3 regions of the Rhodococcus jostii RHA1 genome follow, and region 2 is predicted to be linked to each of the others. Evidence: riboswitches for the same ligand, from Rfam matches in the RefSeq annotation. Region 2 holds a riboswitch; each other region holds the start of a gene.
The links. A riboswitch is a leader RNA that binds a small molecule or an ion and turns the genes downstream of it on or off. The one in region 2 is predicted to bind S-adenosylmethionine.
Positions count from the first base shown of each region.

Region 1 (3,270 bases), 4.4 Mb from region 2:
CTTGTCGATGCCCAGCAGGTCGGTGAACTTCTTCTCGGCCGCGATCTGGTCGCGGATGGAGATCTCGGGGAAGCGGCTGCCCCACGGGCGCCCGTCCTCGGCGATCGAACCGGGACCGGTGGTGCCGCGGCAGCCACCGAGGACGTTGGTCGCGATGACGCACCATTCGTCGGTGTCGATCGGCGCACCGGGACCGACCATCCCGGTCCACCAGCCGGGGGAGGGGTGTTCGTCGGTGACGGGTCCGGTGACGTGGGAGTCGCCGGTGAGGGCGTGCTCGACGAGCACCACGTTGTCCCGGTTCGGGGACAGCTCACCCCATCGCTGCACGGCGAGGGACACCGACGGGATCACTGTTCCGCTCTCGAGTTCGAGCGATCCGATGTCGATGGTGCCGAGACGTCCGTCCGCCACGGGCAGGTTCTGTACAGCGCTCACGGTCAAGATGCCGCCGCCGTGAGTCCGGTCTCGATATCGGCGATGATGTCGTCGATCCCTTCGATGCCTACAGCCAGGCGGACCAGTCCGGGGGTGACGCCGCTGGCGGCCTGCTCCTCGGGGGTCAGCTGGGAGTGTGTGGTGGACGCCGGGTGGATCACCAGCGAGCGGACGTCGCCGATGTTCGCGACGTGGCTGTGCAGGGTGAGCGCGTTGACGAACTTCTTGCCGGCGTCGATGCCGCCGGCGAGTTCGAACGTCACGATGGCGCCCGCACCCCGCGGCGCGATCTGCTTCGCCCGGTCGTGCCAGGGCGAGGACGGAAGCCCGGCGTATCCGACGGACACGACCTCCGGCCGCGCCTCCAGGTACTGGGCGACGGCGGTCGCGTTGGACACGTGCCGTTCCATCCGAAGGCTCAGCGTCTCGAGACCCTGGGCGATGAGGAACGCGTTGAACGGGGAGATCGCCGAGCCGAGGTCGCGGAGCAGCTGCACGCGCGCCTTGAGGGCGAACGCAGGCGGTCCGAGTTCGGAGTAGACGACGCCGTGGTAGCTCGGGTCCGGGGTGGTGAAGTTGCCGTGGCGGCCCTGGGTCCAGTCGAACGTGCCGCCGTCGACGATGACTCCGGCGATCGCCGTGCCGTGGCCACCGAGATACTTGGTGGCGGAGTGCACCACGATGTCCGCACCGTGCTCGAGGGGGCGGATCAGGTAGGGGGTGGCCACCGTGTTGTCGACGATCAGGGGGAGCCCGTGCTGATGTGCGATCCCGGAGATGCCCGGCAGGTCGAGGACGTCGTTGCGGGGGTTGGAGATGGTCTCGCCGTAGAACGCCTTAGTGTTGTCCCGGACCGCGTCCTTCCACTGCTCGAGGTCGTCGGGGTCCTCGACGAACGAGACCTCGATGCCGAGCTTGGGCAGCGTGTAGTGGAAGAGGTTGTAGGTGCCGCCGTACAGCCGCGGGCTGGAGACGATGTGGTCGCCCGCCTCGGCGAGGTTCAGGATCGCGATCGTCTCGGCGGCCTGTCCGGAGGACAGCAGCAGGGCGGCGACGCCGCCTTCGAGGGCGGCGATGCGCTGCTCGACCGCGTCCTGGGTGGGGTTCATGATGCGGGTGTAGATGTTGCCCGGCTCGGCCAGACCGAACAGCGCGGCAGCGTGATCGGTGCTGTCGAACGTGTACGAGGTGGTCTGGTAGATCGGCAGCGCCCGCGCCTTGGTGGTCGCGTCGGACGTCTGCCCGGCGTGGATCTGCTTGGTCTCGAACGACCAGTTCTCGGTCATGTGCTGTCTACTCCAGTGGTCTGACGAGGCGCGACAGAGTTGCTGGTTCGTTCGCGCGCAGGGCTTGTCTGGGGTCTATCTACGACAACAACACATCATGAACCTCCGATGTCGGACCCGCGCTTGTCACCCGACTGTTGTGTGAATCAGGAAACCAGGTCATCACCCGGGGCACCCCACCGCGGTGGAGGGTTGCCGGCCAGCTAGCCGGGGCTCGTTGCTGGCACTCATGACCTGGAGTGAATCTTAGCGGCTGGGGTGGAACGACCGGAAACGGCACCGATTCACGGCCACTAGCAGGGAAAAGTTACCCGCGAGTAGGGACGGCCTGCGTGCCCCACGTCTTGCGCGCGTGGCGCATAGCAGTACGCTTGTCTTGTTTACGTGCGGTCTCCCAGCGGCCGCTTCGACCGTTTACGTTTGAAAAGCGAACCGTTCGCGGACCCACTCACAAAGTGCGCCCGCAACCGTGTAACCAGGGAAACTTCCTAGGAGGACGCGAAGCACCCATGTCCAAAATCAAGGTTGAGGGCACCGTCGTCGAACTCGACGGCGACGAGATGACGCGCATTATCTGGCAGTTCATCAAAGACAAACTGATCCATCCTTACCTGGATGTGAATCTCGAGTACTACGACCTCGGCATCGAATACCGGGACGAGACCGACGACCAGGTGACCATCGACGCGGCCAACGCCATCAAGAAGCACGGCGTCGGCGTCAAGTGCGCGACCATCACCCCGGACGAGGCACGCGTCGAGGAGTTCGGTCTCAAGAAGATGTGGCGGTCGCCCAACGGCACCATCCGCAACATCCTCGGTGGGACGATCTTCCGCGCGCCGATCATCATCTCCAACGTTCCGCGACTGGTTCCGGGCTGGACCAAGCCGATCATCATCGGCCGTCACGCCTTCGGCGACCAGTACCGCGCCACCGACTTCAAGGTCCCCGGCCCCGGCAAGGTGATGATCACCTACACGCCCGAGGACGGCAGCGAGCCGATCGAGCACGAGCTGGTGAACTTCCCCGAGGGTGGCGGCGTCGTCCAGGGGCAGTACAACTTCACCAAGTCCATCGAGGACTTCGCGCGTGCCTCGCTCAACTACGGCCTGCAGCAGAACTACCCGGTGTACCTGTCGACCAAGAACACCATCCTCAAGGCGTACGACGGCGCGTTCAAGGACATCTTCCAGCACGTCTACGAGACCGAGTTCAAGTCGGAGTTCGACGCGGCAGGACTCACCTACGAGCACCGACTCATCGACGACATGGTCGCGTCGGCGCTCAAGTGGGAGGGCGGCTACGTCTGGGCCTGCAAGAACTACGACGGCGACGTCCAGTCGGACACCGTCGCGCAGGGCTTCGGGTCGCTCGGCCTCATGACCTCCGTGCTGCTGACCCCGGACGGAAAGACGTGTGAGGCCGAGGCCGCACACGGCACCGTGACGCGTCACTTCCGTCAGCACCAGCAGGGCAAGCCGACGTCCACCAACCCCATCGCGTCGATCTTCGCATGGACCCGTGGACTCGAGCACCGCGGCAAGCT
Region 1 is NC_008268.1:6,722,464-6,725,733, forward strand. Features, by position in the region: gene metX (homoserine O-acetyltransferase MetX) at 1-444, opposite strand, end outside; gene RHA1_RS30485 (bifunctional o-acetylhomoserine/o-acetylserine sulfhydrylase) at 441-1,724, opposite strand; SAM riboswitch class IV at 1,839-1,959, opposite strand; gene RHA1_RS30490 (NADP-dependent isocitrate dehydrogenase) at 2,234-3,270, shown strand, end outside.
Region 1: linked by a shared signal. The riboswitch ahead of RHA1_RS30485 (bifunctional o-acetylhomoserine/o-acetylserine sulfhydrylase) and the one ahead of RHA1_RS53535 (putative leader peptide) in region 2 are both predicted to bind S-adenosylmethionine.

Region 2 (3,270 bases):
GACGATCAGGGGCATCACCGGCTGCCGCCACCCGTGAGTACTTGTTAACGTCCCGCGGTTAAGAAGTACTCACGGGCGGCGGAGCCGCATCGCCGAACGGATCCGACGTGCGGCCGACCAGATCGCCGACCGATTTGAGCACCGCGGTGGGACGGTACGGGAACAGTTCCACCGAATCCCGCGTCGAAATTCCGGTGAGGACGAGGATGGTCTGCAGCCCGGCCTCGAGCCCGCAGACGATGTCGGTGTCCATGCGGTCGCCGATCATCAGCGTGTTCGCGGAGTGCGCGCCGATGGCCCGCAGCGCCGAGCGCATCATCAGAGCATTCGGCTTGCCCACGTAGTACGGGTCGCGACCGGTGGCCCTGCTGATCAGTGCGGCAACGGATCCGGTGGCCGGAAGGGAACCCTCCCGGGACGGGCCGGTGGGGTCGGGGTTGGTGGCGATGAAGCGAGCGCCCTTCTCCACCAACCGAATTGCGGTGGTGATCGCCTCGAAGGAGTAGGTGCGGGTCTCGCCGAGGACCACGTAGTCGGGATCGTTGTCGGTGAGGACGTACCCGATGTCGTGCAGTGCGGTGGTGAGCCCGGATTCGCCGACGACGTAGGCGCTGCCACCGGGTCGCTGGCTCGCCAGGAACGTCGCGGTGGCCAGGGCGGACGTCCAGATCGATTCCTCGGGAATGTCCAGGCCGGTGCGGAGCAGACGGGCGCGGAGATCGCGCGGAGTCCTGATCGAATTGTTGGTGAGGACGATGAACGGGGTACCCGACTCCCGGAGTTCGGCCAGGAACAGGTCTGCCCCGGGGACCAGGTGCTCTTCGTGGACGAGAACGCCGTCCATGTCCATCAGATAGGTCCAGCCCGGGTGCTCTACGTCTTTGCTCACCGACTCAGTATGAGGGAGCGGGAGGGTGCATGCGCGACTATGCGAGCAGCCGGAACAGACCGATGAGGCCGACGACGACGATGGTTCCCCGCAATGCGGTCGGCGACAGCCTGCGGCCGTAACGGGCGCCGAGGACGCCTCCGAGCAGCGAGCCCACCGCGATCAGGCCGGCGGCCGCCCAGCTGATCCGGTCGAAGGCCACGAGCGTGTACGCGGTCGCGGCGACGACGTTGACGATGAGCGAGAGCAGGTTCTTCGCGCCGTTCATCCGTTGCAGGCTCTCCGGCAGGATCGCGCCCATCACACCCATCAGCAGGATGCCCTGCGCGGCGGTGAAGTATCCGCCGTACACTCCCACGGCGAACGTCCCGACGGTCAGCAGGGTGAGGCGCGCCGGGCTCAGCCCCGCCTCGTGGCTGCCGCGCTGCTTCGCCCAGGCCTGAATCTTCGGCTGCAACACCACCAGGATCAGGGCGAGGATCAGCAGCACCGGGACGACGAGTTCGAACACAGTTTCGGGTAGGTGGAGCAGTAGCCACGAGCCGAGAACCGCACCGCACAGTGACGCCGGGATCTGCCACCGCAGCCGCGGCCCCTGCCCGGCCAGTTCCCGCCGGTACCCCCACGTGCCGGACACGCCACCGGCGACCAGGCCGATCGCGTTCGACATCGTGGCGGTCACCGGAGGGAACCCGAACGCCACCAGGGTGGGGAAGGTGATGAGCGTGCCGCTGCCGACGATGGCGTTGATCGCGCCCGCGCCTACACCGGCTACCAGGATCGCGATGACTTCGAGTGGTGTCACCGAGGCGACGTTACAAGGGCCTCGGAAGGCCCGGCAGCCGGGTCGCACGACCACGGAGATACAGGGCTGCACGCATCATCCAACCGCATGGATCTCCGTCTGTCAGTACTTCTGCGCACGGTGATTCTTGCGGGCGATCGGCACCATTTTCCCTGTGTTGCAGGGAAATACCCCGTGTTGACGGGGTTCGGGAATGCGGCTAGTGTTCGCTTCAACCATCCAGAGCGACCGAGAGACCTGGCTCGTTGACGTCGCAGCAACCCTTCCGAATTTTTCGGGTGCGGGTGCTACCGCCGGGATCGATGGAAGGCAGCACATGAACTACCTCGCGCGCCCTGCGTGGCGCAGACGGCACATCGACCTGTGCCGGACCACCTCCTGCCACTGTTGACGAGGTCTCACAGCACGCTCACCGGGCATTTCGCCCGGTGAGTGCCTGACGCGCGCCCGCATCCCGCGGAAGACGCGCCCTCCTGCAGTCCCGTTTCCAGGTGAAAGGCCGCCTCAGTGATGTCTGTCGTAAGTGGTGAGGGAGCGTGAGCGCCCCCGTCCGGGCGCGTTCGGCCGCGCCCCTCGATTCAGTGCCCTCCGGCGACGGGGACGCCGCGCTGGAAGTGGCGCGGAGGTGGCATCCGTGGCGGTGGGTCGTCAGCGCAGCCGTGCTGGTACTGCTCGCCCAGTTCGTCCACGGCCTCGCGACCAACCCGGGATGGGACTGGGCGACGTTCGCCAAGTACTTCACCGCCGGCTCCGTGCTGCAGGCCCTGTGGATGACGGTGAAGCTGACACTGTGGGGGACGATCCTCGGATTCGCACTCGGTGTGGTGCTGGCGGTCAGCCGCTTGTCGCACAACCCGGTGCTGCAGGTGATCGCCTGGGTGTACATCTGGGCGTTCCGGTCGATTCCGCTGATCGTGCAGCTTCTGTTCTGGTTCAACATCACGTACCTGTATCAGACTCTGTCGCTGGGCATTCCGTTCGGTCCGGGCTTCTTCACGTTCGAGGTCAACGGTGTCATCAGCGGCTTCACCGCCGCCGTCATCGGTCTGGCCCTGCACCAGGCCGCGTACTCCGCCGAGATCATCCGCTCCGGCATCATCTCGGTGGACCACGGGCAGATCGAAGCGGCGCAGTCGCTGGGCATCCCGCGCCGACGTCAGTTCTTCAAGATCGTTCTGCCCCAGGCGATGCGCGGCATCCTGCCGAACGCCGCGAACGAGGTGATCAGCCTGTTCAAGGGCACCTCGATCGTGTCGACGATGGCAATTGCCGAATTGTTCTACCAGGTTCAGGTGATCTTCGGCCGCAACGGCCGCGTCGTGCCACTGCTGATGGTCGCGACGATCTGGTACATCATCCTGACCACGCTGTTGTCGATCGGCCAGTACTACGTCGAGCGGCACTACGCACGTGGATCGGCACGGGCGCTGCCGCCGACTCCGTGGCAGAAGCTCACCCGAAAGTTTGCCGAGATCCGTGACGCCGGCGTCTCCGTACCGAGAGGTGCCACGAAATGACAACCGAAGCCCATCCGGCGGAGTACGCGGTGGAAGTTCGCGGAGTCCACAAGTCCTTC
Region 2 is NC_008268.1:2,364,761-2,368,030, reverse strand. Features, by position in the region: gene RHA1_RS10905 (LppA family lipoprotein) at 1-37, shown strand, start outside; gene RHA1_RS10900 (HAD-IIA family hydrolase) at 59-850, opposite strand; gene RHA1_RS10895 (sulfite exporter TauE/SafE family protein) at 927-1,694, opposite strand; SAM riboswitch class I at 1,907-2,003, shown strand; gene RHA1_RS53535 (putative leader peptide) at 2,011-2,085, shown strand; gene RHA1_RS10890 (amino acid ABC transporter permease) at 2,231-3,211, shown strand; gene RHA1_RS10885 (amino acid ABC transporter ATP-binding protein) at 3,208-3,270, shown strand, end outside.

Region 3 (3,270 bases), 2.3 Mb from region 2:
ACAGCGGCAGCACGGTCACACCGTCGGCGACGCCGGCCGCCTGGATGTCGGCGATGAGCCCGGCGAGGCCGACCGGAGTTCCGATGTACTGCAACGACACCGGAGCACGCGGCGCCTCCAGGGCGCTGTCGAGGAGGGCCAGCTCCTTGCGGGCGGCGCGGGCCTCTCCGGCGATGAGCACCTCGAGGTCCACCAGGACGGTGACGCTGTCGGGGTCGCGACCGTCGGCGACGAGTTCGGCGCGGATCCGCGCGCGTTCCTGCTGCGCCTCACGCAGATCGGAGGCCCGGATCCGGACGACGTTCGGCGGGAACGACGTGAGGTCGAGCTGATCCGTCGAGTCGGCGGTCAGGTCCACCCAGTAGTCCGCGCCGTTGATCGGCCGCGTGCCGGTGGCACCCTCGGCCGCCGGGTGGTGGCCGGAGCCGGTCAGTTCGACGGCGATGCGAAGGGGACGGGATACGAAGGCATTGTCTCGAGACATAGGGGTTCCTCGGGAATGACGTGTGAATGAAACAGAGCTGGAAGAACGGTCAGCTCGAACACATACCCGAGGCGGTTCGGCACAGATCGACATGCCGACGGCACCAGTGAGCAATCATTGTGCTCCCAGCCTGCGATGCCATGCCGTCATACTAGCGCGTCCCGCGAAAAACGCGTCTCCGGCACCGGATTCCACTGGCCGCTCTCCTTGGCGTAGGTCCAGCTCCGGCGGCCCGCCACCAGGGTGCGCACCGCGTCGACCAGCCGATCCACGTCCTCTGAGCAGCTTCCGAGACCCACACTCACCCGCACGGCGCCGTCGGGCCTGCCGAGGCGCCCCAGCAGCGGATGGGCGCAGAACCGCCCGTCGCGAACTCCGATTCCGTGTTCGGCGGAGAGGTAGGCGGCGATCTCTCCCGGCTCGAACCCGTCGATCGTGAACGTCACGATCCCCACGGTGTCGGGGGCGTCCGACCACAGCCGCAGGAATTCCAGGCCGTCGACGGAGCCGAGGCCGTCGAGGAGCCGGCCGGTGAGCGCGGCCTCGTGTGCGGCCACCGTGCCGAAGTCCAGCTCGGACAGTGCATCGCACGCGGCGGCGAGCGCCGCCGCGCCGAGCACGTTGGGGGTTCCCGCCTCGTGCCGGGCAGGGGCGGGCGCCCACTGGGTCGATTCGACGGTCACGTTCCGGACCGCCCCGCCGCCTGCGAGATAGGGCTCGGCGGCGTCCAGCCAGTCCCGGCGGCCCACCAGCACACCGGCACCGAAGGGGGCATACAGCTTGTGCCCGGAGAACGCGAGGTAGTCGACGCCCCACTCCTCGACGTCGATGCGCCGGTGCGGCGCGAGCTGAGCGGCGTCGACGAGAATCCGTGCGCCGCAACGATGCGCCACCTCGGCGAGGGCGGCGATCGGCAGAACCTCGCCGGTCACGTTGGATGCACCCGTCACCGCGAGCAGGGCGGTGGGCTTGGAGCACAGTTCGGCGACGAGCAGGCGGATAGTCTCCTCCAGCGCGTCCGCCGCCCTCACGACGCGAGAGTTCTTCCACGGCAGCAGGTTCGCGTGGTGCTCGATGTCGAGGACCACGGTGCTGCCGGGGACGCAGCCGGCGAGCAGATTCAGCGAGTCGGTCGTGTTCCGGGTGAAGACCACCACCTGGTCCTCACTCGCTCCGACGAATCGGGCGACCGAGTCGCGGGCCTTCTCGTAGCACTCGGTCGAGACCCGCGACGCGTAGCCGGCGCCGCGGTGCACGCTGGAGTACGTCGGGAGCAGTGCCCCGATCCGGTCGGTCACCTGCGCCAACGCCGGCGCACTGGCGGCGTAGTCGAAGTTGACGTAGGCACAGTCGCCTCCCTGAACGAGCGGAACCCGCAGGTCGGAGCCCGAAACCTGGGCTAGGGGGGCAACACACACGTCAGCGGTCAGTACAGCAGTCATCACGACATCCCTCGTAGTCAGGGACTCGTCGCAGGGTCGGTGCCCTCTCGGAGTCCGCGCTTGCCGGGTCCGGTATGGACCTCAGCCTGGTCGTCACCCGGAGCACCCCGCCGCGGTGGAGGGTTGCCGACCAGCTAGCCGGGGCTTGACGCTGGTACTCGTGACCTGTTTCGAAGATTGCAGGATCGACGCGCAGTTGTCAACCCGAAACCGGGAGGGCCGGGATCCGGGCCGCGGAACTCGCGTCAGTTGGGGGTCACCCCGAGGAGCGGGGCGAGCTGACTCGCAATCGGGTTGAGGTCCAGCTTGTTCGGGTCCTTCTTGGGCGTGGAGTCCCACGGCTGAACGGTGGCGGGGTCGCCGAACACGATCCGGTTCGCACTGCGGACGCCGGTGAGACTGCCCTGTGGGGCTTCGCAGGACGCGGCGGTGTTCTGCGGGAAGTCCTGCTGCGTGTCGTCGAAGTTCGGGTCGTTCCGCCTCATCTCCTGGAGGATCGCCTGGGTGCCCTCGTAGCCGACGGTGCACGACGGCGGATTGTTTGTCTCGGCCACCAGGCCCAGGTGCACGGTTCCGTCGTCGGGCGCAATGGTCGACGACGCCGCCGCCACCCCCGGCAGGTACACGAACAGGGTCTGCAGAGCCGTGGCCTGCACCGCGATCGTCTTCGCCGTGGCGGACAGGTTGGCGAGGTTCGTCGTGGCACCCGGTCCGGCCTCCGAGACGAGTTGTCCCACTTGATCGCTCGCCGGATTTCCGTTGTCGATCAGCCGCCGGACGTCCGGGTCGCTGCTGCGCAGCCGATCCGCGAGCGAGTCCAGGTCGGCACTGAAATCCTTGATCGCCGAGGACTGTTCGGACTGCGTGTCCAGCACGGTGCGACCGTTGCGCACCAGAGCCAACGTCCGGTCGAGCGATTCCGCGCCCGACGCCGACAGCCCCGACAACGAGTCCGCGAGCGACTGAAGGTCTTCGCCCTTGCCGTCGAACGCCGCGCCGAGTTCCGTCACGACGGTGTGGAGCGCGTCGATCGGCACGGATTCCGCCAATCCCTGTGTGCTGGCGAGCAATTCTTCGACGGGTACCGGCGTCGACGTGTCGGCGACGGCGATACGGGATCCGTCCGCGAGGAAGGGCTCGCGATCGGCGGCGGGCCGAAGGTCGACGTACTGCTCGCCGATCGCCGACCTGTTGGCCACGACGGCTTTCGCAGACGCGGGAATGTCGGGCGCGCTCGTGTCGATCCGCAGTTCGACGACGACGCCGTCCGGGGTCAGGGACAAGTCCCCGACGCGGCCGACCGGCACGCCGCGGTACGTGACTTCCGCATTGGTGAAGATGCCG
Region 3 is NC_008268.1:4,626,715-4,629,984, reverse strand. Features, by position in the region: gene RHA1_RS21370 (LLM class oxidoreductase) at 1-484, opposite strand, end outside; gene RHA1_RS53640 (putative leader peptide) at 534-602, opposite strand; gene RHA1_RS21365 (aminotransferase class V-fold PLP-dependent enzyme) at 631-1,926, opposite strand; SAM riboswitch class IV at 1,978-2,092, opposite strand; gene RHA1_RS21360 (MCE family protein) at 2,172-3,270, opposite strand, start outside.
Region 3: linked by a shared signal. The riboswitch ahead of RHA1_RS21365 (aminotransferase class V-fold PLP-dependent enzyme) and the one ahead of RHA1_RS53535 (putative leader peptide) in region 2 are both predicted to bind S-adenosylmethionine.